DNA from 4 places in the Shinella sp. AETb1-6 genome. Region 4 is predicted to be linked to each of the others. Evidence: riboswitches for the same ligand, from Rfam matches in the RefSeq annotation. Region 4 holds a riboswitch; each other region holds the start of a gene.

Region 1 (7,528 bases), on a different contig from region 4:
AGGAAGCACGAGACGAGTTCGCCGCGCTGCTTCTTGCCGGCATTGAGGAAGGTCGGCGTCGCCGGCTGGAAGCGGCCGGAAATGATCTCGTCGACGAGGTCGCGGGCAAGCGCCTCGTTGCCGCGCGCCAGTGCAAGCGCCACCATGCAGACGCGGTCCTCGTAGCGCTCGAGGTAGCGTTTCCCGTCGAAGGTCTTCAGCGTGTAGGACGTGTAATATTTGAACGCACCGAGGAAGGTCGGGAAGCGGAACTTCTTGTCATAGGCGTGGTCGAAGAGGTCGCGCACGTAATTGAAGGAATACTGGTCCAGCACCTCCTGCTCGTAATAGCCCTCTGTCACCAGATAATCGAGCTTTTCCCGAAGATTATGGAAGAACACCGTGTTCTGGTTGACGTGCTGGAGGAAATATTGCTTGGCCGCCTGCCGGTCCTTGTCGAGCTGGATCTTGCCCTCCTCGTCGTAGAGGTTCAGCATGGCGTTGAGCGCGTGATAGTCCTGCGCGGTGATTTCCGGCACCTTTGCCGGCTTGTCTATCGTCATCGTGTCCAAAATCGTTCCAGCCCTTGTCTGACGTTGTCGACATCCTCATCCGTTCCGAGCAGTTCGAAACGATAGAGGTACGGCACGGCGCATTTCGCGGAGACGATGTTGCCTGCACGCGCGTATCCGGTGCCGAAATTGGTGTTCCCGGCCGCGATGACACCGCGGATCAGGCTTCGATTGTGCGGATCGTTCAGAAAGCGGATCACCGGCTTCGGCACCGCTCCCTTTTCCCCGCCGCCGCCATAGGTCGGCGAGACCAGCACGAAGGGCGCCTGCGCCCTCGGCGGCTCGTCCGTCGCATCGACCGGCAGGCGGACGGCCGCGACGCCGAGTTTCTCGACGAAGCGGCGGGTGTTCTCCGACCGGCTTGAAAAATAGACGAGCCCGCCCATCGGCCCGTTCAGGCGAGCGCGCTGATCATGTCCGGGCGGAAACCGGCCCAATGCCGCTCGCCCGCGATGACGACGGGAACCTGGCGATAGCCGAGACCCTGCACGAGCGCGAAGGCATCGGCATCCTCGGAGACGTCGACGACGCTGTAATCGATGCCCTGGCGATCGAGCGCGCGGGTGGTCGCGGTGCACTGGACGCAGGCGGGCTTGGAATAGACTGTTATGGACATGGTTTTCCTCGTTTTCGATCAGGCATGGGGAAGCGATCGGCCATCCGCCGATGACCGTTCGAAATATTGCAGAGACATAAGCGACCGCCCGCGGGACGACCGGTCAGGGGCGTCCGCCTAAACGCGCGGAGAGACTGTAAACAAGATCGACATGGCTTCACCCCGAGAGACAGTTTCAGCAGGGTGCACAGGGAGACGCGGGGGCGAGATCATTCGCGACCCGTCGCTCGCCATCCGGACACCCCGCCCGTGGACGTTCATGCGCGAGGCAGGTCTCCTGGCTCACGGGTCGACACGGTCATCCGTCTTCCCAAGGCATTGGCGCCTCAGTGACATCATCGGATGAACGCTCACCGCTTACAGTTGCGGGGGCAGCCCCGGACAATGCGGCCATCATGGCCGCCCCGGGTTCCCATCTTAGCCCTCGACACTTTCGAATCGAAGGAACCTCGAACACAAGATATAGTAGACGAGGTAAAAAATGCGTCAACAGCTATGATCGGTTATCCAATATTTCCTCGATCGGCGGCGCGCCTGAAATGGTGTCCGCGATCGGAAATCGTCACGCGCGACCTGCATAACCGGCGCCGCGCGCCGGCAGCGCGACGATCGCCGTGACGATGCCGGCCATCCCGCGAAGGGAGCGATGGCCCGGATATTCCGAGCCATGAGAACAATTACGGGCGGCTGATCTCGTCCAGATACCACTCGATGTAGCGCAGCTCGTTCTGCTCCATCGGCGCGATCGGCCCGGGCACGAAGTAGTGCGACTGCACGCCGCGTGCGGTGTGCTCGATGATCGCCTTGTCCTCTTCCGTCGTGACCTTCCACAGCCAGGTGAGCTTGGCGAGGTCGTAATCCCTGCCCTCCTCCGCCTTGCCGTCGACCAGCCAGATCAGCTCCATCTCGCAGCTTTCAGCCGTTTTCGGAATGAAGCGGTAGATCATGCCGTGATCGGGATAGCAGACGAGGAACGTGGTGCCGCCGAGATGGATGGAGGTGACGCCGCCATCGAAATCGGTGAAGCGGCCCATCAGCGGCGCGACCGCCTTGCCGTCTTCGCTGCCGCTCTGAACGCCGTCATAGAGCGCATAACGGAAGGCGTGGATCGCCTCGCGGCCCTCGCGCGACGTCTGCCAGTGATTGCCCGATCCGACCTCGATGCCGAGCGCGCAGGTGCGCGCCTCCATCGCCTCGTTCAGCGCCTCGATCATATGCAGCGGCTGTTCGAGCGCATGGGTCTGCGAATATTCCGGATGCGCCGGGCCGCAATGATAACATTCGACATAGTTTTCGACGGCGAGCTTCCAGTTCGCCGCCACCGGATAGGTCTCGCGATGCGCCACCTTCGCGCTCGCCCAGCCATATTGCCCACAGGTGGCATGCAGCAGGTTCTCGACTTCGGAAAAATCGAGCGGCTGTTCGGCGAAGGAAATGAAGATCAGCCCTTCGACCACGCGGACGTTGAGCGTCTTCAGGCCATGATCCTCACGCCTGAAATCCTTCGGCATCAGCCGCGCGGCCTTGAGGCTGCCGTCGTTGCCGTAGGTCCAGGCGTGGTAGGGACAGACGAAAACGCGCGCATTGCCCTTCTGTTTCGTGCAGACCTCGGCCCCGCGATGGCGACAGACGTTCAGCACCGCATGGATGCTGCCATCCGCGGCACGCGTGACGATCACCTGCTCCGTATCGATGCGGAAGACCTCGAAATCGTTGGCGTTGGGGATCACGCTCTCATGCGCGATACAGTGCCAGTGCCGGCGGAACACCCGCTCCATGTCGCGCCGGTAAATCTCGGCATCCTGATAAAACGCCCTCGCCAGCCCATGCCCCGCCCGATGCGCCGCCACGAGACCATCGATGCGATCGCCAACACCATCGATTACAGCTTCAAGAGCACTCATCCCGCACAACACCCTCAATGACAATTTGACGCCAAGTATTCCGGGGTGCCGGACAGCCGGCAAGATGCCGGAGAGAGGGGAATTAATCGAGTAGGTCGATTAGGGGCCGCTTCTCCGGCTCGCGCAGGGAGCCGTAATCCGGTGGGCTTGCCGAGACGCGGGTTAAATCTTGACGGACAAACGCTCGCGGTCCTCACGTCGCATCCAATCTTCCTGCGCGAGACTGATCGCAAACACGGCCGCAGCTCCCAGAATGAAGAAGGATTCACCCAGAGCGAGACGGTTGTTGGAGTTCGTCGTTATCGTGCAGAAGAAGAAGAAGCCGAGACTGTACAAATAGGCTGTAAGGCTGGAGGAGATGACACCACTGCGGTGCGCAGCATGGATGCGGCGGACGGAGATCACCACGAAAACAAGCAGGAGGGCTATTCCGAGAATGCCGTGGCGAACCATGATTTCGAGATAACCATTGTGGATCAACGTGAAGTCGACGTCCGCATAGGTCGTTTTGCGCCACTCACGCAGCCATTCATTGCCCCAACCAAAGAGCGGAGCGGCCTGGATCAACTCAATGGCATTCGACCACAATTTCAGACGTTCGCGCATGGGTGACGGTGTCGACGGGTCAGCGATCGCCCTTTGCATGGATGCAATCGGCCCCTCCGTCGTAACGGTGTCATCCGTCAGTTTCGCCGCGGCTTCGATCGTGGGGCCTGCAACCTTCTCGACATAGGAGGTTGAAATCAAAACCATCGCCACCGCAGTCAAGAAGAGACCGCTCAAGAGATGCAACCGCCATCTGCCCGCATGATGGAGCAACGTGAGAGTAGCCATCAGAACCATGACGAAGACGAGTGCCAACCAAGCGCCTTTCGATTGCGCGCCAAGAGCGCCGAAAAGACTGAGAATGGCCGTGAGTACACCCAGCCCTAACACCGGCAACTTGAAACGGCCTCTCAAACGCCCGGTCTCCGCCGCGTAGAGCGACCAGAAGACTGAGGTCAAGAAAAGCATGCAACTGCCAATCCCCGCATGAATGGGATTGTTGTGAAATAGCGGCGCCGCCCTCGCACCTGCCAGGATCGTGGTAGGACTCAGCGTAGTCAGGAGCGCCACAAAACCAACGAAAACAATCAACGTGGCGGCCGCGAACACATAGGCTCTGGTGGCGTAGAGGGCCACACCAACAATCGGAAACACGGCTGGGAAGATGTAGAGCCATTCCGATGTACCCTTCTCTCCGGCGACAAACACGCCAAAGAGAAAGCGGCCAGCCGCGTAAAGAGCCCAAACGTAGCAGGCAGTCGTCAACCAGTCCCGGGAAACACGTCGAACGTCATCCTTCTGCCAGACAACGGCGAATACGACCAAGGCGATGGAGATATAGCGATAGGTATCGCTCTCCACCAGCATAGCGGATGCCATGAGCGCCCATAAAACAGAAAACAGCACGGCGTTCACACGAGTGCGCGATACCGTAGGTTGCTCAGCCATTTCGCGCATATCCGATCCTGCAAATAGTCTCCCGGATTCGGATAGCGTATGTCCTGAACCGCTTCCACCAGGGAAACTTGGTGGAACGGTATACAGAACTTGTGGCAATCGTCGTGCTATCACGCCCTGGAGCGGCCACGTCATAACGCGTCGTGTAGATTTGCGCATCATAAGCCCAGCCACGCTCCAAGGCGACATCCCACGGATATTCCATGATGTTCAGGCCTTCGAGCAAACGCTTGGCGCCTTTCCGCGTAACGACATAACACGCAGCGGATCCTTGCGGACCATGCACCGCACGGCCGATCTCATCGCCCGCTTCCGAAGTCGTGACATGCTTGAAACCGACAACGCGGTGGTTGCATAGCTTCACGACGTCTGCATCCGGAATGGCTTTGATAGCTGCGTCGGCACGCACAACAAGATCCACAGACAGCTTAATATCATCTTCCACAATGACAGCTGTGAGTTCACCCGTCGCGTAGAATGTGGCAAGTGCTCCCAAATGGCTTCGATAACAGCCGTATTCGCCAGGCAGCATGCCACGGCCATTGTTACGTTTGAATTTTTTTGAATCACAGTCGATGCGCTCTTCGGGCGGCGTTTCTGCACCATCAACTCCCGAAATTCGAACTAGATCAAAGCCAAAAGCGTCTGCACTTAGAGATAGACTCCTCCAGCGATCGACCGAACGGTCAAGATTGATCGCGTAGATACGAATGCTCATCCCCAAACCATTTTCCTGATACACAGATCGTCACTGATACGATCGCAAACGAGCCTCACCGTCTCGCGGTTTGCGCGTAACACTCTCCGCCGCATGTCTGCAAGTGGCTTATGATAGAACGCTCATCCAATCTTGATAACACAGCGTTTCGTAGCGACCTACACTGCTCTGGACCGCGCCTTCGGCTGCTCTAGCGAACGCGATTATCATGCATCGTGGCGCAGCGAAGGACGTGGCTGTGATGCCCCCGGTCACCTGCTGAAGCGGCAGCATTATATCACATCGCCTTGCTCCTGTTCCGATGGCTCTTAGTCTGCGCCTCATGACGCTGGTGATTGGAAGCAATTTGTCCTATTCACGCGCGGATTGTCTATCCGTAAACCCAGTTCGAGGCGATTAACGATGGTTATGAAGCGTGCATGCGATATCGCCCTGGCCTTCGCTGCGCTTGCCGCTCTCGCTCTACCTATGGCTGTCCTTGCAGCTGCAGTCCGCACCACATCAAAAGGGCCAATTCTCTACTGGTCGCAGCGCGTCGGCCGTGGCAATCATCTGTTTTGGATGCCCAAATTTCGTACGATGCAGATCGATACGCCCGTCGTCGCCACCCATCTGCTTGGGGATCCTGCAAGACACCTGACCCCTCTCGGCAGCTTCCTGCGCAAGACAAGTCTGGATGAACTTCCGCAACTCTGGTGCATCCTTAAGGGGGAGATGAGCTTCGTGGGGCCCCGCCCTGCTCTTTTCAATCAGGAAGATCTAATAGCCGCACGCACATCAAGGGATGTACATTTGCTTTTGCCTGGGCTCACAGGCTGGGCACAGGTAAATGGTCGGGACGAGCTGGCGATTGAAGACAAGGTTGCATTGGATACCGAGTACCTTAGGCGACAAAGCTTTCTTTTCGATTTGCGCATTCTGGCCATGACCGTCATAAAAGTGGTCGGCGCAACCGGCATTCAACATTAGCGAGTTTAGTGGCAGGATCATGTTGACCTCGGAATGGATCGACCGACCTCTGGTCAGGCGCCTTAGGGAAAGAATCATCCGAACGCCCCGCTTCTGGAAGCGGGTTTTGATGATCATTTTCGACATCATGGCTCTGATGTTCGCGCTCTGGGCAAGCTATGCCATCCGCCTGTCCATTTGGACGCCGGCGATAACAAGCCAGCGCTTGCTTCTTGCAGCGCTAGCTCCTGTGGTCGCGATTCCCGTGTTCATTCGGCTGGGCTTATACCGGTCCGTGATTCGCTACCTGCCGGAGGCGGCAATCTGGACCATAATCAAGGCGATGCTCATCGCCACGATGAGCTGGGTCATTATCATCTTTCTAATGGAAATGGCAGGCCAGGGCATCGTCCCCCGATCCGTACCTTTCCTTTATTTCATCCTGGGAACACTCCTGATCGGCGGTATGCGCTTTGCTGCCAAGTGTATCCTCGTTTCAGGTACAGGCTTGCGTCGCGGCGAAGAACCGATTTTCATCTACGGTGCAGGGCCAGCTGCCGCCCAACTGGCACGTGCCCTTAAAGGCCATGGCAATCGCTACGTCATGGGGCTGATCGACGACGATCCTGCCAATCATGGCCGCGACCTCGGCGGTTACCGCGTCTTTTCTTCCAATGACCTGTCGTCACTCATCGATCGATATGGAATCAAGGAAATAGTGCTCAGCATGTCGTCCATCCCAGTGACTAGACGACAGGCCGTGCTTAGCCGCGTGACGGGCCTCGGCATCAAGATTCGTAGCCTGCCGGATATTTCGGACCTCGTGGACGGACGCTACATCGTCAGCCAAATTCGCGAAATCGAGATTGATGAACTGCTCGGAAGATCTTTTGTGCCGGCCGACAATGAGCTGCTCGACCAAGCGCTTACCGGCAAGACCGTCATGGTCACCGGCGCCGGTGGCTCCATCGGCTCGGAGCTGTGTCGTCTTATCGTCCGCCGGAAACCGAAGAAGCTCGTTCTGTTCGAAGCGAGCGAATACTCGCTTTACCGGATCGAGCAGGAACTGCTGGCGGCGGGAGACTACCCGATCGTCCCGGTTCTTGGCTCAGTGACAGACCCCAAGACGGTGGAACGAGCCATCCGGACCCATGGCGTCCAGGTTCTCTATCACGCCGCGGCACACAAACACGTCCCGCTCGTTGAGGCGAATGTGCTTGAAGGAATCCGGAACAACGTTTTCGGCACTTTGACTGTGGCGACCATTGCGTTGGAGCAGAAAATCGAA
Region 2 (7,528 bases), on a different contig from region 4:
TGATCAAGCGCGAAAAGGCGGCCGGCGGGGAGACGACGACGGAAACGGCGCCCGATGGCGGGGCCGGCTCCGTAAGCACGATCCACACCCTGCCCCGCAAGGAAGAGGCGAAGGTTCCGGTCAAGGCTGCCGAGCGCGATTACGACCCGTCCAAGCAAAAGGTGCGCACGGTCGGCCCGGCCTTCCTGCCGGAAAACGAATCCGCGATCGACCTCGGCCGCCCGGCCGGTGCCGACGTCAACTGACGTCCGGCCAGCGCTCCTCGAAGACCAGTTCCTCCAGCGGCAGGCGCTGCCGCCAGCCCTTCACGGCCAGCTCCGGTTCACCATAGAGCTGATCGACGAAACCGACGCACAGCCAGGCGACGATCTCGATATGGTCAGGAATGCCGAGGATCGCGCGGATATCGCTATCGTGAAAGATGCTGACCCAGCCGACGCCCACCCCTTCCGCCCGCGCCGCAAGCCAGAGGTTCTGCACGGCACAGACGGTGGAATAGACATCCATGCGCGGATTGTGCGTTCGCCCCAGCACGACGGACCCTGCCCGTGTCGGATCGCAGGTCACGCAGATGGACAGCGGTGCCTTCAGGATGCCTTCGAGCTTCAGCGCGCGATAGCGTGCCTGCCGTTCGCCGGAAAACATCGCCTGCGCCTCGGCATTGGCTTTCAGGAAGGCCGCATGCACCGCCTGCCGGGTGGGCAGGTTACGCACGAGAAGGAAGTTCCACGGCTGCATGAAGCCGACCGACGGCGCATTGTGCGCCGCCTGCAACAGCCTGCGGACCAGATCGTCCGGCAAGGGATCGGGCAGGAACTGGTCGCGCACGTCGCGGCGTGTTTCGATGGCGCGGTAGACGGCCTGCCTCTCCTCACATGGAAAGGCATCCGCCCGGACCAGAGGGTCCCACGGTTCGGTTCGCATCGTCATCTCCCCAACAATGCGCAAAACCTGCCGCCGTCCGCGCGGTTCGGTCTATCTCGCCAGGCCGGTCTTCTGACTTCGGTTCACACGGCCTCGCCCTGCCTTCCCGGTTGAACAACCAGTGGCAAAACCCTGAATCGATTCAAGGTTTTATGGACAAGCCATCCCCGTCACAGCGTTGGGCACGTACCGGACCTGGGTTTCCCCGCACCGGTTTCCCGATTCTCCCGCAAGCGGGCACCTGACGGCCGGATTGTGCACGGCACGGCCGAACGATCAAGCCCGCAACACGAAATCTGCCGAAAGTCGCAAGCGGGCAGTCGCCCGTCTCGCTACCCCCGGTCGCGGAAGCGGTTGGTGATGGGGTAGCGACGGTCGCGGCCGAAGTTCTTGCGGGTGATCTTCACGCCGGGCGCCGACTGGCGGCGCTTGTATTCGGCGATATAGAGCAGGTGTTCGATCCGGTGGACGGTCGCCGCGTCGTGGCCGCGCGCCACGATCTCCTCCGTGCTCATCTCCAGCTCGACGAGGCATTCGAGGATGTCGTCGAGCACCGGATAGGGTGGCAGGGAATCCTGGTCGGTCTGGTTCGGCCGCAACTCTGCGGACGGCGCCTTGTCGATGATGTTGTGCGGGATCACCTCGCCGGTCGGGCCCAGCGCGCCCGGCGGCACATGCTGGTTGCGCCAGCGCGACAATGCGTAGACCTGCATCTTGTAGAGGTCCTTGATCGGGTTGAACCCGCCGTTCATGTCGCCGTAGAGCGTGGCATAACCAACCGACATTTCCGACTTGTTGCCCGTCGTGACCACCATCGAGCCGAACTTGTTCGAAATCGCCATCAGGATCGTGCCGCGCGTGCGGCTTTGCAGGTTTTCCTCGGTGATGCCTTCTTCCGTGCCCTCGAAGGTCTCCGACAGTGCCGAAAGGAAGCCGGTCACGGGCGCCTCGATCGGCACAATGTCGTAACGGCAGCCCAGCGCCTTCGCGCAATCGGCGGCGTCCTTGAGCGAATCCTCCGACGTGTAGCGGTATGGCAGCATCACGCAGCGCACGCGCTCCTCGCCCAGCGCATCGACGGCGATGGCTGCGCAGATCGCGGAATCGATGCCGCCGGACAGGCCGAGCACGACATTCTTGAAGCCGTTCTTGTTGACGTAGTCGCGGAAGCCGAGCAGGCAGGCGCGGTAATCCGCTTCCTCGCGCTCGGGAATGTGCGACACCGGGCCGCCGTCGCAGGCCCAGCCGTCGCCGTGCCGCTTCCACGTCGTGAGCGCGATGGTCTCCTCGAACTGGCTCATCTGGAAGGCCAGTGTCTTGTCGGCGTTGAAGGCGAAGCTCGCGCCGTCGAAGACAAGCTCATCCTGCCCGCCAAGCTGGTTGGCATAGAGGAGCGGCAGTCCGGTCTCGATGACCTGCTTCAGCACGACCTGGTGGCGGATATCGACCTTGCCGCGATAATAGGGCGAGCCGTTCGGCGACAGCAGGATTTCCGCGCCGCTTTCCGCCAGCGTCTCGCACACGCCGAGTTCGCCCCAGATGTCCTCGCAGATCGGAATGCCGAGGCGCACGCCGCGGAAGTTCACCGGTCCCGGCATCGCGCCCTGGTCGAAGACGCGCTTCTCGTCGAATTCACCATAGTTCGGCAGGTCCACCTTGTCGCGCACGGCGATGACCTTGCCCGCATCCAGAACGGCGATGGCATTGTAGCGGCCGGTCTCGTCCTGCCGCGGAAAACCGATGATGACGCCCGGGCCGCCATCCGCCGTGTCGGCGGCGAGATCCTCGACGGCGCGGTGGCAGGCCTTCAGAAAGGCCGGCTTCAGCACGAGATCCTCCGGCGGATAGCCGGAGATGAAGAGTTCCGTCAGCAAAAGCAGGTCGGCGCCCTGCGTTGCGGCGTCCGCACGCGCGGCGCGCGCCTTGGCCAGATTTCCGGCCACATCGCCAACCGTCGGGTTCAATTGCGCGACAGCAATGCGCAGCGTCGTCTTTTCAGTCTCGGAAGTCATCTCTGCGGACCCGTCTCCTCTTGTGTCCGATCGTGCAGCCGCACGCTCGGACGGTCGCAAGCTCTTTAGAACATACCGCGCACTTTTGGAATGAACAGCCGCACCGATTGAAAACAACGGGATGCAAACCCGGTTCGCCCGCATGCGGCGCTCCACCATTGCTGCGCGGCAACAGACTGAACCAAAGCGTATGGGCAACGTTAAAGGAAGCGTTCATCTCCTGTTCAAGATGACATCCATATGACAGAGAGACGAAAGTTTTGTGAAATCGGAGAAGGCCTTGGCCCTGTTAACGACCGCAGCGGTGGCAGTCGAAGCCACGGAGAAACGCACCGACAGGATAGGCTTTCTCACGCGCCATGCCAAGACGCTGGCGGTTTTTCGGTCGCTCACCGTGTCGGGCATCCTGGCGCTCGCAACCGTCGTCGCCATCGAGCTCATCACGCGCGGTTCCGTCCAGCAGACCTATGCCTACCTCACCAATCTCCAGCAGCCCGGCTGGACGACGACGGGCGTGTTCTTCCTGCTCTATCTCGCACTGGATGCGCTGATCGGGCGGCAGCACAAGGCCGTGCTGCTGGTCTCGCCGCTCGTTATCCTGATGGGCGTGATTTCGCAGCAGAAACAGGTCTTCCTTACAGATCCTCTCTACCCGACCGACCTGCTGTTCGGGCGCCAGATCCTCGAACTGATGCCCGTGCTGGTGCAGGACCGTCCGTGGACGGCGGCTGCCCTTGCGCTTGCCGTCGCGGTAGGCATGGCCGGCCTCATCGCCCTGTGGATCTTCGCCTGGCGCCGCTTCCGTCCGCTGACCCGCAAGGAACGCCTGGCGCGCCTGGCGCTTGCGGTGCCGCTGCTGGCCGGCTTCGCCTCCATCATGGATTACAACGAGTTCTCCTGGATGCGTGACCGCCTGAAAGTCTTCCCCATCATGTGGGATCAGGCGGAGAACTATCGCCACAACGGCTTCATGATGGCCTTTGCCATCAACCTGCCCATGGCCAATGTGCAGGCCCCCGCGGGCTACATGGTCGATGCCATCGACAAGATTCCATCCAAACCTCTGCCTGCCGGCACCTCCCATCGCACGAAGCCCGACGTCATCGTCGTCATGAGCGAGTCGCTCTGGGATCCGACACGGCTGGAAACCGTGAAGCTTTCCGCCGACCCGATGCCGGTCATCCGCGAAAACGAGGGCGGCAACGTCTTCTCGCCGGAATTCGGCGGCCTCACCGCCAATGTCGAATTCGAGGCGCTGACGGGCTTCTCCAACGCCTTCCTGCCCACGGGCAGCATTCCCTACCAGCAGTATATCCGCAAGCCGATCCCGTCGCTCGCCACCTTCTTCCGAGCCGAAGGGTATACGGCGCGCGCCATCCATCCGTTCTCGGGCTGGTTCTGGAACCGCTCCAGCGTCTACAAGGCCTTCGGTTTCGAGACCTTCAAGGATGCCGACAAGATGCCGCCTTTGGCCAAGCGTGGCAACTTCACATCCGACGAGGCGCTGACGAAGGAAATCATCCGTCAGGCCGATATGCAGGAAGACCCGTTCTTCTTTTTTACCGTCACGCTCCAGGGCCATGGCCCCTATGATGACGGCCGTTACGCGAAGACCGATATCGGTGTCGAGGGCACGCTCGATCCGCGCAGCGAGCGCATGCTGGCAAGCTATGCCCAGGGTGTGAAGGAAGCCGACGACAGCCTCAAGATGTTGATGGACTGGGCAAAGGAACGCGACCGCGAAACGATCATCGTCGTCTTCGGCGATCATCTTCCACCGCTCAACACCGTCTACCAGAATTCCGGCTACATGAAGGGCGTCACCGCCTCGCGTAAAGGTACGCCCGAACAGATGAAGAAGGAACACGAGACCCCGCTCGTCGTCTGGTCCAACAAGACCGGCGCCGAGAAGGATATCGGCACGATCAGCCCGGCGTTCCTCTCCTACTACATCCTCAAGGAAGCAGGCTTCGAGCACCCCTACTACACGGGCTTCCTCGGCGCCGTGCACGACAAGCTGCGCGTCATCGACCGCTACATGCTGATCGATGCGAAGGGCAAGGCGACGACGGACTGGTCGCGCAAGAAGACGATCGACCCGCTGGTGCGCGATTTCCGCTTCCTGCAGCACGACATCATGTTCGGCAAGCAATACGGTCTGGAACGCTTCTTCGATTCCCATGCGGAACTGATGAGCGCGGGCTACTGATTTTCGCCGGAAAAGCGCTAGGTTAGGCTTCGATTCGCTTTCCCGGAGCCGCCCCATGAAAACGCTAGACGATGCCGCGCAGGTCCTCTTCGGCAAGCCCGCCGAGGAGCTGGACGAGACCGAACGCCAGGTCCTTATGAATTCGCGCGCCGGGCGCATCCTCGCCGAGGATACCAACGCGGCCTACGAGTCCAAACAATCGCTCGGCGAGCGCGTCGCCGATACCATCGCCCGCGTCGGCGGGTCCTGGACCTTCATCATCGGCTTCCTCGTCTTCCTCCTCGTCTGGACGGTCCTCAACACCATCATCCTCAGCCGCGAGGCCTTCGACCCCTACCCCTTCATTTTCCTCAATCTCGTCCTGTCCATGCTGGCCGCCTTGCAGGCGCCGATCATCATGATGTCGCAGAACCGCCAGGCCATGCGCGACCGTTTCGCGGCGTCGAAGGACTATGAGGTCAACCTGAAGGCGGAAATCGAACTGATGGCGCTTCATCACAAGATCGACACGCACTTCCTCAACGAGATCGCCGCCTTGAAGATGGAAGTGCTGCGCCTGCACGACGCGCTGCGGCAGCGGGACTGACAACCAGCCTCAACCTGTGGTGCGCGCCACGTCCAAAAAGCAATCTATAGGAGAAATTAAGACTTTCGATGCACGATAAACGTGCATCCCTCCCGGATGCGGAAATGCCTGACCGCCGACCATCCCACGGAGGAGATGTCATGCACGCCCTCGCCCGTCTGTCGAAAGACCGCGCCGGCACCTCGGCGCTGGAATTCGCGATCATCGCGCCGCTGTTCTTCCTGGCGCTCTTCACGATGATCGCCTACGGCATCTATCTCAGCGTAACCCACTCGGTGCAACAGATCGCGGCGGACGCCGCACGCACCGCGGTGGCCGGCCTCAATCCGGCGGAGCGCGTCATGCTGGTCAACCGCTATCTCGACGCCTCGCGTTTCGACTATTCCTTCATCAACAGGGCAAAGATGCACGTCGTCGTCGCAGACGATCCGGGCAACCCCGACCAGTTCACGGTGACCATCGCCTACGATTCGAGCGACCTGCCGATCTGGAAGCTCTTCACCTTCGCCCTGCCGCAGGAAGAGATCCGCCGCTACGCGACGGTGCGCGTGGGGGGCATGTGAAATGGACCGTCTTCCCTTCTTGAAAGACCGCGCGGGCAATATCGGCACGCTCGCGGCCCTCAGCCTGCCGCTGATGGTGTTCTCGCTCGCGCTCGGCGTGGACTTCGGTTACCTCACGGTGCAACAGCGCGCGCTTCAGGCCGATGCCGATCTCGCCGCCATCGCCGCCGCCTCGAATGTTATGGAAGCCGAGAAGGCCACGGCCGCCTTCTTCTCGCTCAACCGCGTGCCCGCCAATGTCACGGGCAGGAACGGCCTGTCCTTCCCGGCCGACCCATCGCTCGACCTCGGCAAGACGACGGTTGCCGAGGCCACGGTCGAGCGCGGCCGCTACGTCGCCGACCCGGACCTGCTGCCGCAGGATCGCTTCACGCCGTCGACGACGGATGCGGATGCGGCGCGGGTGCAGCTAACGCGCCCGGCAGACCTCTTCGTCGCCTCGATGTTCATGCCGCGTTCGCCCGTGCTTTCGGCGACGGGTGCGGCTTCGCGCACCAAGACAGCCGCCTTCTCGATCGGAACCCGGCTCGCAAGCCTCAACGACGGCATCCTCAACGCACTGCTCGGCAAGCTTCTCGGCACCAACCTGTCCTTGAAGGTCATGGATTACCGCGCGCTCGTCGATACCGACATCGCCGTCCAGCCGTTCCTCAAGGCCGTCGCGACAAAGCTCAATCTGACGGCCGGGACCTATGAAGACGTGCTGAACGCCGGCATCACCATGCCGGAACTATTGGCATCCATGCGCACGGTGCAAGGCCTGTCGAGCACCGTCAATTCGGCTCTGCGCGCCCTTGAGCAGGCAACGAGCAAGAGCAAGGTCAAGCTGCCGCTTTCCCGCATTCTCAACCTCGACCCGAAGAAGGGCATCGCGGTGGCAACGGGCGGCGACTGGGATATGTCGGTCAATGCCATGCAGATCGTGTCCGCCGGTGCGGCCCTTGCCAACGGCACGAACCAGGTGGCGCTCGACCTCGGTGCGGGCGTGCCGGGCCTCGCCGGCGTCAAGGTGGCTCTCGCCATCGGCGAGCCGCCGGTGGAAACGCCGGCCCACCGCCTCGGCGCCCCCGGCAGCGCGGTGCGCAGCGCCCAGACGCGCCTTGCCGTCGAGGTCGGTGTCGACGGACTTGCGGCCCTCGCCGGCATCCGCATAAAGCTGCCGCTCTATGTGGAAGTGGCAGCCTCAGAGGCGAAGCTTGCCGATATCCGCTGCCTCGGCGGCACCACGGCCAAT
Region 3 (7,528 bases), on a different contig from region 4:
TGGGTGAACTATGATGCTTTCAGGACAATCGATCCTCGTAACCGGCGCGACGGGCGCCATCGGGCAGGCAATCTGCCGGGCGCTCGTTGCAGACGGTGCCAATGTCGTCGTCCACTACGGCCGCAATCGCGATGCCGCCGAGGCACTTGTGAGAGCGCTCGACGGGCGGGGCTGGTGCGTGCCGTCCGATCTTTCGGACCCGGCCGGCCCGCAGGCTTTGTGGGACGGTGCGCTGGCCGCCGCCGGCCGCCTGACGGGCCTCGTCAACAATGCCGGCATCCGCTCGGAAGTCGCGGTCGACGCGCCGATGGAGGAATGGCAGCAGGTCTGGGCGCGCGAGATGCGGGTCAATTTCCTGTCGGCCGTCGACCTGTCGAAGCTCGCCATCCAGCATTTCCGCATCCACGGCGGCGGGCGGATCGTCAACATGGCGAGCCGCGCCGGTCAGCGCGGCTATACCTCCAGTTCCATGGCCTATGGCGCCTCGAAGGCCGCCCTGATCAACCTCACCAAATCCATCGCGCAGAGCCACGGACATGAGGGGGTGACTGCCGTCGCGCTCGCGCCCGGCTGGGTGCGCACCGGAATGGCCGAAGCCTATATCGCCGAACATGGCGAGGCGGCGGCCCTGGCCGGCATTCCCATCGCCCGGATGGCCGACCCGCAGGAAATCGGCGAGATCACCGCCTTTGCCTTCCGTCCCTCGCAGGCGTCGCTGAACGGCGCGGTGCTGGATGTGAACGGCGGCAGCTACATGAGGTAATCCCATGCGTTTCAAGGATAAAGTCGTTATCGTAACCGGCGCTGCCGGCGGTATCGGCGCAGCGATCAGCGCCCGCTTCGCCGCCGAGGGCGCAAGCGTCGTGCTTACGGATATGAACGGTGAAGGGGCTGACGCGGCGGCCGCGCAGATCGGCGCTGCGGGTAGCAGGGCGCGCGCCTTCGCCAGTGACATTGCGACCGCGGAAGGTTGCCGGGCCATCGTCGAAAACGTGATCGGAACGGAAGGCCGCATCGACGTGCTTTGCAACAATGCCGGCATCAACCGCCGCGGCAATCTGCTGTCGCTGACACCGGAGGACTGGCGACTGAGCTTCGCGGTCAATCTCGATGCGATGTTCCACCTTTGCCAGGCGGCGCTGCCGCATATGATTGCGGCCGGCGGCGGCGCCATCGTGAATACGGCCTCACAATGGGGGCTCCATCCGGCGCCGAACCACATTGCCTACAATGTCACGAAAGCGGCGGTGGCGAGCTTCACGCAGAACCTTGCTCGTGATTACGCGCCGGACAAAATCCGCGTCAACGCCGTCTGCCCCGGCGAAATCCACACGCCCATGCTGGAGGCCGGAGTGAAACGGTCCGGGCGCACCATCGCAGACCTCGACAGGCTGGTGCCCTTCGGTCGCATTGGCAAGCCGGAGGAGGTCGCTGCCCTCGTCGCTTTCCTTGCATCCGACGAGGCGGCCTTTATGTGCGGTTCGCTGGTGGAAATCACGGGCGCTCAAGCGGTGGCGCCAGTCGGCGATTCTAATCTACTCAAGAGCCTTTCAGCCGGTCTATCTACCGGAACTGCGCTTTTCGGGATTTGGCGCAAAGGCGGCGAGTTGTGCTTGATGATCAAGATCAGCAAATTCTACCAGCCCAATGCTAATGGGGATGGCGTTCCGTCATGCAGACGCTTGGCGTGACGTCGCGAGAAACCCAGCGATAAAATCGACAGTGTCGTCGCCATCTCTTAAGCCGAGATGGATGCTTTTCTGTATCCCGCTCTCACCGATACGGACGGGGCGGACACCGAGCGCTGCCGCTTCCCGATGCACCAGCCAGTTCGGAATGGCACTTACACCGCGGCCTGCCGCCACGAGTTGGAGCATCATTTCCGTCGTCTCGACATTGCGGTGATGCCGCGGCCGGCAGTTGGCGGGCACCAGGAACTGCGTGAAAACGTCCAACCGCTCTGGCGGTACCGGATAGGTGAACAGTGTCTCATCCAGAAGATCCGCAGGCTCGGCATGGCTTTTGAGCACCAGCGGATGATCGGCCGGAACGGCAAGCACCAGTTCGTAATCGAACACCGGCAGATAATGGATGCCCAGCGCCTCGATCGGATCCGGCGTGATCAGGATATCGATCTCGTATCCGGTCAGCGCCGCCACGCCCCCGAGAGCGAACGACGTCGTCAGTTCCAGGCCGACATCCGGCCATTCCACGAGATAGGGTTTTGTGACACCCATCAGCCATTGGTGGCAAGGATGGCACTCCATACCGATCTTGAGCGAACCTCGCTGGCCGTCGCGATAATCCGACAGGACATCTTCAGCCCTTTCGATCTGGGGCAGAACGCGTTGCGCCAGCGTCACGATGTAGCGGCCTGCCTCGGTGAGGCGAAGGTTGCGGCCGTCTTTTTCCCACATTGCCACGCCGTAGCGCTCTTCGAGCTTTCGGATCGTGTGGCTGAGAGCGGATTGGGAGACGTTCAGCCGCTCCGCGGCAGCGGTCAGGCTGCCGAGGCGGTGGACTTCACGCAGGATCGACAGATGTTGCCTGTCCAGCATGGCTATGCCCGCCCGTGCTCAAGGGGAACGATGTCCGCCGTGGCAACATCCCCAACCGGCACTGGCCGATGATCCTTGTCGACCGCCACCATCGTGAAGTGCCCGGCTGCCGTAATCTGCCTCTCCCCCGTCAGGAGGTTTTCGGACCAAAGTCTGGTCTCGATGGACATGGAGCTACGGCCCACGCGCTCGACGCGTGCTTCCGCCTCGACGATTTCGCCGATCTTGATTGCTCTTGCGAAATCGATACGCTCCGATGAGGCGAGGACCACCAGCTTGCCGGAGTAGCGCGATGCTGCGACGAATGCGGCTTTGGTCATGTAGGCGATCGCTTCGCCCCCGAACATCCGGCCGACGCTGTTTGCCTGATCGGGAAACACAATCTCGACCATGGTAACTGCTCCGCCCGTGCACCGTGCCTCTTTGTGAAGCAGTTCGGGCAAGGCGTGATGCGCGGCGTCCTCGCCCTCCGGCACGGCGACCATATGGAAGGTGCCGCGCGTACAAATGTGCCGCTGCCGACCGACAATGGTCTCTGCCGCCATTTCGACTTCGACCGTCAGGAAGCGGCGACCGGCTTTGACCGGCTTGGCTGAGAATTCGACGATATGCCCGATACGCGCGGGCTGCCTGAAATCAATGCGCTCGCATGAGGCGGTCACGAACGGCGCTCGCCCGAACCGGGTTGCCGCGATGAAAGCAACACGATCCATGAGAGCAAGCCCCGTTCCGCCGAACAAGGTGCCGTGATGGTTGGTGTCTCCGGGAAAAACGATATCGATGAGACTGGTTGTCGAGCCGTGCTGCGCTGGCTCTTCTATCGTCGCGATCTCTGTCATCGGCACTGCCATCAGTTGCGGCCGGGCAGTGGCATGACGCAGAGACGACGGCACGAGGGGGCCGATCGCGAAAGCGGCACTCCGGGACACCCCGCCCGTGGACGTTATCTACCGCGGCAGGTCTCCTGGCTTACGGGTCTTCGCTCTGGTCCGTCTTCCCAAGGCATGCCTCAGTGACACGAATGGACCTTCGCTCGCCGCTTACAGTTGCGGGGGCAGCTTCGGCATCGGGCTGCAACAAAGCCCTCACCGAATTCCCTCTTGGCTCCGGACTTTCGCCCGCAGAACCACGATGATGAACCAATGTCGCATGTCGCTGGAGTGGTCAAGGTGCCGATCACGGGAATGTCGCGGAGGGGGCTTCATCAAGCCAAACCATGAGCGTGGCTCATCCGTCGATGAGATAATACCATTTTTAGCCGATTGATGCTTCAGCTACATAGCTGGCAACTCCGTTGACCGCAGAGTGTATGCAGGCTCCCAACTGCGGAAGCGGAAAATACAGTCAGACAAGTGAGAAATACATGCAGGGTTCAGCTCGGAAATTCGCGCCTCGGATCGCCATGAACGACGAATTTATATTTTCTATTAAGAGCATTTCGTTCGATGAGGACTATCGCCCCTCAGATAGCACGCGCATCACAACCAATTTTGCCAACCTAGCCAGAGGCGAGAGCCGGCAGGAGAACCTGCGTAACGCCTTGAAGATGATTGACAACCGATTCAATGCCTTGGCGCATTGGGACAACCCAAAGGGCGATCGCTATTCCGTCGAACTCGAAATCGTTTCGGCTGAGCTGACCATCGGCGACGATGGCGGTAGTGATGCCTTCCCGCTGATCGAAATCCTGAAAACGAGCATTCTCGATCGGAAAACCAACGAACGCGTTCAGGGCATTGTCGGGAACAATTTTTCCTCTTACGTCCGGGACTATGACTTCAGCGTATTGCTGCCGGCGCACAACAAGGGCCGCGCTGAATTCAGCGTACCGGACAACTTCGGCGATCTGCATGGAAAATTGTTCAAAAGCTTTTTGAGTTCAGATGCCTACAAAAAGGCTTTCAATAAGCCGCCGGTGATCTGCCTGAGCGCTTCGAGCAGCAAGACATATAACCGGACGGGCAATCAGCACCCTGTCTTGGGTGTTGAATACCAGCAGAACGAATTGTCTTCGACCGACCATTATTTCCACAAAATGGGATTGCAGGTCCGGTATTTCATGCCGCCGAACAGCGTTGCGCCTTTGGCCTTCTATTTTCTCGGTGACCTGCTTGGTGACTACACCAATCTTGAACTGATCAGCACCATCAGCACGATGGAGACGTTCCAGAAGATCTACCGGCCCGAAATCTACAACGCCAATTCCACAGCAGGGGCATGCTACCAGCCAAGTTTGCAGCACTCGGACTATTCTTTGACCCGAATTGTCTATGACCGGGAAGAACGCAGCCGCCTGGCCGCCGAGCAGGGAAAGTTCGCTGAGGAGCACTTCATCAAACCATATAAGACCATTCTTGAGCAGTGGTCTTCCAACGCCGTTCTTTGACGAGCTGAACGCATAAGGTTGCCTGACATGAAAACACTCTTGCCCACGTCCACCGCCGGCAGCCTGCCGAAACCCTCGTGGCTTGCACAGCCTGAGAAACTCTGGTCGCCCTGGAAATTGCAGGATGAAGAACTGATCGAGGGCAAACAAGACGCCTTGCGCCTGTCCTTGGACGATCAGCGACAGGCAGGTATCGACATCGTCAGCGACGGTGAGCAAACGCGCCAACATTTCGTCACGACGTTCATCGAGCACCTCGATGGCGTTGATTTTGAGAAACGCGAGACTGTCAGAATCCGGGATCGCTATGACGCGAGTGTTCCGACAGTCGTCGGCGCCGTGTCTCGACAGAAGCCCGTTTTCGTTGAAGACGCGAAGTTCCTGCGTCAGCAGACGAAGCAGCCCATCAAATGGGCTCTGCCGGGTCCGATGACCATGATCGATACGCTCTTCGACAACCACTATAAGAGCCGCGAAAAACTGGCCTGGGAGTTCGCCAAAATCCTGAATCAGGAAGCCAGGGAGCTTGAGGCTGCTGGCGTGGATATCATCCAATTCGATGAGCCCGCATTCAATGTCTTCTTTGACGAGGTGAATGACTGGGGTGTTGCGACCCTGGAAAAGGCAATCGAAGGGCTCAAGTGCGAAACGGCCGTGCATATCTGCTACGGTTACGGGATCAAGGCGAACACCGACTGGAAAAAGACCCTCGGGTCGGAGTGGCGGCAGTATGAAGAATCTTTCCCCAAACTGCAGAAATCCAGTATCGGCATGATCTCGCTGGAGTGCCACAACTCCCATGTTCCAATGGATCTCATGGAACTTGTTCGGGGTAAGAAAGTGATGGTCGGCGCCATCGATGTGGCGAGCAACACCATCGAGACGCCGGAAGAGGTCGCCAACACTCTGCGAAAGGCATTGCAATTTGTCGACGCCGACAAACTTTGCCCTTGCACCAACTGCGGCATGGCGCCCCTGTCACGGCGCGTGGCAAGAGGCAAACTGAATGCCTTGAGCGCGGGCGCCGAGATCGTCCGAAGAGAACTCACGGCCTAGTTCGCTGGGCCGGGGTGTCGCAAACCAGTCGGTACTGCAATTCCAGCACGGCTATACCAACTTCGTCGGTGTGGTCGTGCTGATTCTGCGACGACGGACTTTGATAAACCGAATACGGACAGGGGACGTTGGCGGCTGCCTCGGTTTCGCCAGTCCCGCACGCGCCTGAGAGGCCGACATGGGCATGATCGACCACCGCTTCGACATTGTAGATAAAGCCACGTTTCGCAATGGAATGTCGCGCCTCGGCGCGGCGGTCAGCGTCGTAACCACCAAATCTGGCGGAAAGCGCTATGGCTTCACCGCCTCAGCGGTCTGCAGTGTCAGCGATACGCCGGCAACGCTTCTTGTGTGCATCAATCGTGCGAGCTCCTGTTTTCCTGCTTTCGAGCGCCCGCGCCATTTCTGTGTCAACACCCTGATGCCGAACCAGGAGGACATCTCGAACGTCTTCGGCGGAAAGACGCCAGTGAGTGACCGATTTGCACATGGTGACTGGAGAGAGGGTATCACGGGTATTCCAGTCTTGGCGAACGCCTCGGTCAGCTTCGAATGCGAATTCACCAATGCCGTTGACGAAGCGACCCACCGTATCCTCTTCGGGCGCGTAATCGATATCCGTGAGAACGAAGAACAGGCAACGCTGCTTTATTGCATGCGTCGCTATCTTAGCGCTTAGCCATCAATCCTCTCGGGGCGTGCGCCCGTTCAAGCGTCCGGACTACATCAACAAGTTCTGGACGCTGGCCGAAGGCATCGTCGCGATCCCCGAGCAGGACCGCTTCATTGCCGCCGTCGAACGCTTCGCCACGCTCAAGGCCGGTCTCAATCTCCAGGTCGCGCCCGAGCGGCTCGACCAGAGCAATGCTCGAGAACATGCAGACCCGCACCGAACGCTACGACATGATCGGCCTGCATGCCTACGAGGCGCTGGACGCCTCGATCATCAAGACCATCGTGCCGGAACCGGTCGCCTCGTAGGGGCTACCACGAACCGCGCTTGCGCAGCCAGGCGGCGGCCCTGTCCAGGCCGCCGAAGGGGAAGACATGAAGTCCCTCCCCATTGTCGTTCGAGCGGCGTGACGAAAGTATCTGGCGAATAGCCGGCCGCCAGCGACATGAGGCTGCTCGCATGCCGTGTCAGCATAGAAAGAGAGTTGCCGACGCCGCACAATGTTCCGTATTTGATGAGCGTCCTAATCTTCGCCGGCCCGGAAACCCCATACGGATCGGCATGTCGAGTCCGACTCGCGATAGGTCCTCAGCCCAGGCAATGGCCTTTTCCGCATCGAAACCGAACTGCGTAACGATGCGCAGCCGTGCGCCGGTACGCTCTGCAAAAGCCTTCTTGCTGCGCAACGCTTCCTCCGCTGCCGCCCCGGAAAAATCCGGGCTCCCTTCCGGGTGCCCTGCAATCGCCAGGTCTGTGATCCCGTAGCGGTCGAGAAAACCGGTCTCCAGCAGATCCATCGAGGAGGCGAACGGCCCGGCCGGCGGATTGACGCCGCCGCCGATCACGAGGACATCC
Region 4 (7,528 bases):
TCAGCCATTTCGCGCTTCCGTTTCGTCGGCTTCCTTTACAGGGCTTTGGCAGCGAATGCCAAGAGGCCAGCCCATTGCCTAAAATTGGAGCGACCTGATTAGACTGGCCGTAAGGGCGCACTGATATGCCTGATGGTAACAGGTTGTGCCCACAGGTTCCGGTTGATGACACACAAGAAATCCTCCACGATCGATGTTGCGCTGCGCGTTGCGACGGCCATGAAGCAGATGGGCATCGAGGGCCTGCCGCGAAACTACGAGCTGGTTTACGAGGCCTACGCGGGCAACAACCCCGACCTCGTGCGCGAGTTCATTGCGCTCGGCAAATACAAGACCCAGGCGGGGCTCGACGAGCTCGGGCGCAAATACCTGCCGCATCAGCACGAGGCGAGCGTGCTGCAGCGCTCGGCGGGCGCGATCACCAACGAGATGGCCAATTTCATGGACCTGCTCGGCCAGGAGCGCGCCTCGCTTTCCGACTATGGCCGCCTGATCGGCGAAGCGTCGCAGGTGATCCGCAATGCCAGCGGCATGGGCGAGGGCGCGCTCGGCACTTCGCTCGAGGCGCTCCAGCGGGCAACGGAGCTGCGTGTCACGCACACGGCGGAAATGGAGAAGAAGGTCGCGGCGCAATCGGTCGTCATGGACGGCATCCAGAAGGAGATGGCGGAATTCGAGGCGATGAAGTTCATCGATCCGCCGACGAAACTCGGCAATCGCCGGGCCTTCAACAAGGCGCTTGCCGGCGTCTATGCCAATGCCGAACTGCCCATGCTGTGCGGGGTCGCCATCGCCGAGGTCGATGCAGGACGGCGCTTTTCTCCCGCGCAGATCGAGGCGCTTTCGGATCACCTTGTGACCTTCTATGGCGGCCTCATTCGCCAGGTGTTCCCCGGTGAAGACCTCGCCGTCCGTTTCGATGGCCTGCGCTTCGGGTTCTTGTTCCGCACGGGGGACGAAGCCGAGGTGTTGCGGCTCATCGATCAGTTGCGCAATACGTTCGAGACGGTGGCGCTGCGCGATCCGCGCACGGGCCGCAATCTCGGCCATCTGACCCTGTCCGCCGGTGTCTGCATGGCCGACCGGGCCGATAGCGCGCTGGCTCTGTCATCGGCCTGCGAACAGGCATTGGCGGAGGCGCGGGCTGGCGGCGGTGACAGGGTCGTCGTGCATGGACCGGGCGAATCCGCCGCTTCCGGTCGCGACTGGATGCTCTACCGGGCGTCCTGAGCCAACGGTCGCTGCCCCGCTACATCGCCCGGATGATCTTGCGCAGCGCCTCGTTGCCTGCGCCAAGCATGAGAACGTTCTTCATCGCCAGCTTCGGGTCATCGGTGCGAAACAGCACGCCGTTTCCGCGTATCTTGCTGTCGATCCTGAGCCGTCCGGCTTCTTCCGCAGGCATGATGGCGACGGCGAAATACATGCGGCCCGGCGTGTGGGAGATGCTATCGAAAAACTGCTCGCCGTGGTCGCTGTCGGCGCCGATCTCGGCCTGGAAATTGGCCATGTAGAAGGCCCACTGAACATTCTCGAATTCGGCAAAGCGGGACTTGGCGACGGTGATGTGGCAATAGCCGAGATGCGGCGTGCCGGCGAGCGTTCGGTGAAAGATCAGGCGGGGAAACTGGATGGACTGGTGGAAGCGGTTGATGCGGCCGTGGGTGATGCTGCCGGCCCGTTCCAGCTTGCGGCCGGTGCGCTCGGCGACTTCTTCGTAGCTGAGATACCGCTTTTCCGTAGCGCTCCAGGTCGGCGTGCGATCGATCCGCCCCGTGCGCAGGAATTCGGTATGCGCGGATCGGGGCGGGTTCGCGCGCTTGAAGGCGACAGCGTCGTAGTATCGGAAACCTGTCTGCTGCACCCGTCGCACCCCATCGTCGCGCCTTTATCGACGAAAGAGTATGGAAACGTCGTTAAGCTTTCCTTTCCGACAGCGTGCCGTTTCCAGATGCACCCTTTGTGGTCGCAATATGACAACCTGACGTCATTTGGCAGTCCGCTGCCAAAACTATACGCATAGCGCCGCAAAATTAGGCTCATCGCATTGAAACCTTTGGCTTAATGAAAGCGATGCAGATGGAACCCCTGCAAAGGCGGCTGTCGTCAAAACATGATGGCATGTCGTTTTCCGGCATGCCGCCCGGACATTCTTGCGGTTAGATAAGAACACTCAAGGTGCCCGCCTCCAAGGGAGGGGTGGAGAATTGGGAAGCCGGTTTAAATCCGGCGCTGCCCCCGCAACGGTGTTGGAGCAAGGTGCAGCAGGAAGCCACTGGACGGGAGGTCCGGGAAGGCGCTGCACCAGGTCCGGAAGGCATGGTCCCAGACGAGCCGCGAGGCTTTCTGTCCGGATCATGATCGGCCAAGGACACTCCTCAGCCCGGAAACCAGCCTGGAGTAACGATCGTGACTGGCTGCGGCGGGCGGCCGGGAAGCGTGCAGACCGTGCGGCTTGCCGCCCGGATGCCGTCTCCTCAGCGCGCCTCGGCAAATTATTGGATATTCTGAGGATCCGGCATGGACATTCACAGCGACGTGCTCCGCAAGCTCAAGAACCGGCGCGAAGGCCACAGCCTCGAGCAGGCTTTCTACATCGACCCCGATTACTACAAGCTCGATCTTGAGACGATCTGGTACCGCGACTGGCTGTTCATCGGCCACGACTGCGAGATCCCCAAGTCCGGCAACTATTTCACGGTGCAGGTGGGCGATTATCCCGTCGTCGTCACCCGCGACCGGACCGGCACCGTTCGCGCCCTTCACAATTCCTGCCGCCATCGCGGCTCGCGCGTGTGCACGCAGCACAAGGGCTCTTCCGCCAAGCTCGTCTGTCCCTACCACCAGTGGACCTACGAACTCGACGGTTCGCTGCTCTTCGCGCGCCACATGGCCGAGGATTTCGACAAGACCCAGCACGGCCTGAAGCAGATCCACTGCCAGACGGTCGGCGGCTATATCTTCATCTGCCTTGCAGACGAGGCGCCCGATTTCGCGCCGTTCCGCAATCTCGTCGATCCCTATCTCGCCCGCCACCGCCTCGGCGAGACGAAGGTCGCTTTCGAGAGCACGATCATCGAGAAGGGCAACTGGAAGCTCGTGTGGGAAAACAACCGCGAGTGCTACCACTGCGCCGCCAACCATCCGGAACTCTGCCGCACCTATCCCGAAGCGCCGAGCGCGACGGGCGTACAGGGCGCCAAGGATGATCCTGTCATCGCGGAGCACTGGGCGAAGTGCGAAGCCGCCGGCCTGCCGAGCGAGTTCAAGATCTCGCCGTCTGGCCAGTTCCGTGCCGCCCGCATGCCGCTCATCCAGGATGCCGAGAGCTACACCATGTCCGGCGCGCGCGCCGTGCAGCGGCCGCTGTCGAGCGACGTGCTGGAAAGCCATATCGGCACGCTGCTGCTCTTCCATTACCCGACGACCTGGAACCATGTGCTGGCCGATCACGCCATCACCTTCCGCGTCCTGCCGCTCGGCCCCGAGCTGACGCAGGTCACGACGAAGTGGCTGGTCAACAAGGATGCGGTCGAGGGCGTGGACTACCGGCTCGACGAGCTTACGCATGTCTGGACGGAAACCAACGACCAGGACCGCCGGATCGTCGAGGAAAACGCCTTCGGCATTCGCTCGCCGGCCTACCAGCCCGGCCCCTACTCGCCCGAAGACGAGGGCGGCGTGATGCAGTTCGTCGAGTGGTACACCAACTTCATGGTGGAGCGGCTCGACGGCGCCAAGAAGCCGCTGTCGCGGGTCGCCTGACATGACGGCCACGAGCGATTTCCGCCATTTCGACGAACTCCAGCCGTGGAACGATCGCCAGCATATGCTGGAGTGCATCGCTGTCACGGTGGAGACGGCTGATGTGATGACCTTTACCTTCCGTTCCGATCGCGACAACTGGTTCCGGTACCTGCCGGGCCAGTTCGTCACGTTGGAATTGCCGGTCTCGGAAGACGATCCCGTCATGCGGACCTATACGCTGTCTTCGACGCCTTCGCGTCCCTTCTCCGTCGCCGTGACGGTGAAGGCGCAGAAGAACTCGATCGGCACGCGGTGGATGTTCGATCATCTGCGTCCCGGCATGAAGCTGAAGGCCTTCGGCCCGCTCGGCGATTTCTCCTTCGTGCGCTATCCCGCGGAAAAGTACCTCTTCATCTCGGCCGGCTCCGGCGTGACGCCGATGATGTCGATGACGCGGTGGATGTCGGATTGCAGCCCGCAATCGGATGTCGCCTTCGTCACCTGCGCCCGCAAGCCGGAAGACCTGCTGTTCAAGGCGGAGCTCGAATGTCTTGCGGCCCAGATGCCCAACCTGTCGCTGGGCTTCGTCGTGGAAGGCCACAATCCGCGTGACGGATGGCACGGCGTGCGCGGCCGTATCGATGCCGCCCGGCTGTCGCTGCTGGCACCCGATTTCCGTGACCGCACCGTCTTCTGCTGCGGCCCGGAACCCTTCATGCGTGGCGTGCGCGACATGCTCAAGGTCTGCGGCTTCAACATGGACCGCTACCACGAGGAAAGCTTCCAGCCGGCGGCCGCGCCGGCGCCGGAGGAAATCGCGATCCGTGCGGGTGCGGGTGAGCAGGAGGTCGATGCCAACGCGGTCTCGACCGTCACCTTCACCATGGCGGGCAAGGATGCGAAATGCCCGCCCGGCCAGACGATCCTCCAGACGGCGCGATCGGCCGGGGTGCGTATCGGCGCGGCCTGCGAAGGCGGCCTGTGCGGCACCTGCCGGGTGATGAAGATTTCCGGCGAGGTCGAGATGAACCACAATGGCGGCATTCTCGATGATGAAATCGAGGAAGGCTACATCCTTGCCTGCTGCTCGCGGCCGATCGGCGACGTGTCGATCGAAGCGTAAGGCAGCGCTGCACGATCTCGATAAAAAGCCCCGTCACCGGCCGGTGACGGGGCTTTGTGTTTTCGGATTATGATCCGGCCTCAGTCCGCCTTTGCGCGGCGGGCCGGGAAGAGGATGACGTCGCGGATCGACGGGGCGTTGGTGAGCAACATGATCAGGCGGTCCACGCCGATACCGAGGCCGCCGGCGGGCGGCATGCCCTGGTCGATCGCATCCAGGAACTCGTCGTCGAGCTGCTTGTCCTTCTCGCCGCGGGCATGGGCCTGGTTGAGCTGCTCGACCATGCGGGCGCGCTGCTCTTCCGGATCGTTGAGTTCGGAGAAGGCATTGCCGAGTTCCCAGGCGTTGCAATAGGTCTCGAACCGCTCGACGAGGCGCGGCTCACCCGGCACTTCCTTGGCGAAGGGCGAGATGTCCTTCGGGAAATGGGTGACGTGGCTCGGCTGGATCAGCGTGCCCTCGACCTTCTCTTCGAAGATGAAGGCAAGGCACTCGCCCCAGGTCCAGTCCTTCTCGACTTCGAAGCCGGCAGCCTTGGCGGCGGCGCGGGCTTCCTCGTCCGTCTTGATGGCCAGGAAGTCGATGCCGGTCGCTTCCTTGACGGCGTCCGGCATCGGCACGCGCTTGAACGGGCCCTTGAAGGAGAGCTCCTTGTCGCCATAGGCGAATTCGGTCGAGCCGTGGATCTTGACGGCCAGTTCGGCGAAGAGGCGTTCCACGAGGTCCATGATGTCCTCGTAGTCGGCATAGGCCCAGTAGCACTCCATCATCGTGAATTCGGGATTGTGCCGTGTCGACACGCCCTCATTGCGGAAGTTGCGGTTGATCTCGAACACCTTGTCGGTGAGGCCGGAGACCAGCGTGCGCTTCAAAAACAGTTCCGGCGCGATGCGCAGGTACATGTCGAGCTTCAGCGTGTTGTGGTGCGTCTTGAAGGGCTCGGCCGTTGCGCCGCCGTATACCGAGTGCAGCATGGGCGTCTCGACTTCCATGAAGCCGTCGTTTTCCATGAAGCGGCGGATGCCCGAGACGATCTTCGACCGCTGCTGGAAGCGCAGCTTCGATTCCTCGTTGGTCATGATGTCGAGGTGACGCTTGCGGTAGCGGATCTCGACATCCGAAACGCCATGCCACTTCTCGGGCATCGGCAGCAGCGTCTTCGTCAGCATGACGATCTCTTGCGCGTTGATCGTCAGCTCGCCGCGCTTGGTGCGGCGCACGGTGCCGGTCACGCCTATGATGTCGCCGATATCGATCATCGGCAGCAGGTCGCGGGCCTCCTGCGGGGTCGTATCCTTGTGGCTGAAGATCTGGATCTTGCCCGAGGCGTCATGGATGTCCATGAACATGCCGGAATTGCGCGAGGAATAGACGCGGCCGGCGACCGTCACGACGTCGCCGCTTTCCGTGTCCGGTTCCAGCGTCTCGTATTTGTCGGCCAGTTCCGCATTGGTCATCGTGCGGTGGAAATGCGCCGGATACACATCGCCGATCGTCTTGCGCAGCTGCTCGAGCTTCTGGCGGCGGACTTCCGTCGGATCGGAGGAAAGGGCGGTTTCTGTCTTCGTGTCGGTCATTTTTTCGAACTCTGTTGCGGCGCTTGCCGCGCAATTAATTGCAAAACGCCGCCCCTGGCTACCCCCTCACCCTAACCCTCTCCCCGAGGAAGAGGGGACTGGAGTGCGTCGTGGGCGCCATATTCTCCTTCTCCCCTCGGGGAGAAGGTGCCGGCAGGCGGATGAGGGGGAACCCCTCTTTCTTACTTCCCGCTACCGACCATCGAGGCCACCACCTGCGCGGCGACCTTGAGGCGCTGGCGCACGACGGAGCGGCCGAGAATGGCCATCGAGTCGAACAGCGGCAGCGAGCGCGACGAGCCGGAGACGGCGACGAAGAGCGGGGCGACGACGACCTTCAACTTCTTGCCGAGCTTGTCGGCGCTGGCGCGCAGTTCCGCCTCGATGCTCTCGACCGTCCATTCCGGCATCTTTTCGAGATCCGGCTGCACCTGGTTCAGCACGTCCAGAATCTCTTCCGGCGTGGACTTCACCTTGGCGAAGGACTCCGGCGTCAGGCCGAGATCGGATTTCAGCAGGAAGCCGGCGAGGTCGGGCAGTTCACCGAGCTTGGAGATGCGCGACTGCGAGAGCTTCAAGCCCTGGCGGACGCGGTCGTTCTCCATGGCCCATTCCAGCACGCGCTGGGTGAACTGCACTTCCGTCAGCTGCTCGCGCAGCCAGCGGCCGTTCAGCCAGTCGAGCTTCTGGATGTCAAAGATGGCGCCGGCCTTGGACAGGTTCTCCGGATCGAACTTCTCGGCGAGCTGATCCATGGTCAGCAATTCCTCGCCCTCGGCGATCTGGATGAAGAACAGGCCGAGGAAGTTCATCAGCGCTTCCGGCAGGTAGCCGAGCGCCGAGTAATAGGAGATCGAGGTCGGGTTCTTGCGCTTCGACAGCTTCGACTTGTCGTGATTGCGCATCAGCGACAGGTGCATGAAGACCGGCGGCTCGAGCCCGAGATATTGATAGATCAGGATGTGCTTCGGTACGGAGGCGAGCCATTCCTCGCCGCGCGCCACATGGGTGATCTTCATCAGGTGGTCGTCGACCACATTGGCCATGTGGTAGGTCGGCATGCCGTCGGCCTTGAGCAGAA

The links. Region 4 has a riboswitch for cobalamin ahead of GR158_RS14000 (aromatic ring-hydroxylating dioxygenase subunit alpha). Riboswitches for the same ligand answer to the same signal wherever they lie in the genome.
Region 1: linked by a shared signal. The riboswitch ahead of nrdH (glutaredoxin-like protein NrdH) and the one ahead of GR158_RS14000 (aromatic ring-hydroxylating dioxygenase subunit alpha) in region 4 are both predicted to bind cobalamin.
Region 2: linked by a shared signal. The riboswitch ahead of bluB (5,6-dimethylbenzimidazole synthase) and the one ahead of GR158_RS14000 (aromatic ring-hydroxylating dioxygenase subunit alpha) in region 4 are both predicted to bind cobalamin.
Region 3: linked by a shared signal. The riboswitch ahead of GR158_RS16670 (acyl-CoA thioesterase) and the one ahead of GR158_RS14000 (aromatic ring-hydroxylating dioxygenase subunit alpha) in region 4 are both predicted to bind cobalamin.

What each region holds. Positions count from the first base shown of each region.
Region 1 covers NZ_WUMM01000004.1:239,935-247,462, reverse strand. Annotated here, with positions in the region: gene nrdE (class 1b ribonucleoside-diphosphate reductase subunit alpha) at 1-542, opposite strand, end outside; gene nrdI (class Ib ribonucleoside-diphosphate reductase assembly flavoprotein NrdI) at 539-937, opposite strand; gene nrdH (glutaredoxin-like protein NrdH) at 946-1,167, opposite strand; cobalamin riboswitch at 1,417-1,634, opposite strand; gene GR158_RS08930 (SRPBCC family protein) at 1,845-3,071, opposite strand; gene GR158_RS08925 (O-antigen ligase) at 3,234-4,574, opposite strand; gene GR158_RS08920 (glycosyltransferase family 25 protein) at 4,558-5,292, opposite strand; gene GR158_RS08915 (sugar transferase) at 5,695-6,261, shown strand; gene GR158_RS08910 (nucleoside-diphosphate sugar epimerase/dehydratase) at 6,371-7,528, shown strand, end outside.
Region 2 covers NZ_WUMM01000001.1:42,634-50,161, forward strand. Annotated here, with positions in the region: gene GR158_RS00170 (DUF2865 domain-containing protein) at 1-245, shown strand, start outside; gene bluB (5,6-dimethylbenzimidazole synthase) at 238-924, opposite strand; cobalamin riboswitch at 969-1,184, opposite strand; gene GR158_RS00180 (NAD+ synthase) at 1,257-2,936, opposite strand; gene GR158_RS00185 (LTA synthase family protein) at 3,217-5,145, shown strand; gene GR158_RS00190 (DUF1003 domain-containing protein) at 5,201-5,731, shown strand; gene GR158_RS00195 (TadE/TadG family type IV pilus assembly protein) at 5,872-6,294, shown strand; gene GR158_RS00200 (pilus assembly protein TadG-related protein) at 6,296-7,528, shown strand, end outside.
Region 3 covers NZ_WUMM01000009.1:33,250-40,777, forward strand. Annotated here, with positions in the region: gene GR158_RS16650 (proline racemase family protein) at 1-14, shown strand, start outside; gene GR158_RS16655 (SDR family NAD(P)-dependent oxidoreductase) at 11-763, shown strand; partial or broken gene GR158_RS16660 (SDR family NAD(P)-dependent oxidoreductase) at 768-1,517, shown strand; gene GR158_RS16665 (LysR family transcriptional regulator) at 1,671-2,558, opposite strand; gene GR158_RS16670 (acyl-CoA thioesterase) at 2,561-3,397, opposite strand; cobalamin riboswitch at 3,495-3,704, opposite strand; gene GR158_RS16675 (DUF1852 domain-containing protein) at 3,961-4,944, shown strand; gene GR158_RS16680 (methionine synthase) at 4,972-6,000, shown strand; gene GR158_RS16685 (flavin reductase) at 6,179-6,679, shown strand; gene GR158_RS25170 (hypothetical protein) at 6,669-6,878, opposite strand; gene GR158_RS25650 (hypothetical protein) at 7,141-7,518, opposite strand; gene GR158_RS16705 (hypothetical protein) at 7,515-7,528, opposite strand, start outside.
Region 4 covers NZ_WUMM01000007.1:30,787-38,314, forward strand. Annotated here, with positions in the region: gene GR158_RS13985 (L-threonylcarbamoyladenylate synthase) at 1-8, opposite strand, end outside; gene GR158_RS13990 (diguanylate cyclase domain-containing protein) at 166-1,230, shown strand; gene GR158_RS13995 (DUF6656 family protein) at 1,250-1,864, opposite strand; cobalamin riboswitch at 2,160-2,414, shown strand; gene GR158_RS14000 (aromatic ring-hydroxylating dioxygenase subunit alpha) at 2,521-3,765, shown strand; gene GR158_RS14005 (hybrid-cluster NAD(P)-dependent oxidoreductase) at 3,767-4,870, shown strand; gene lysS (lysine--tRNA ligase) at 4,951-6,447, opposite strand; gene gltX (glutamate--tRNA ligase) at 6,630-7,528, opposite strand, start outside.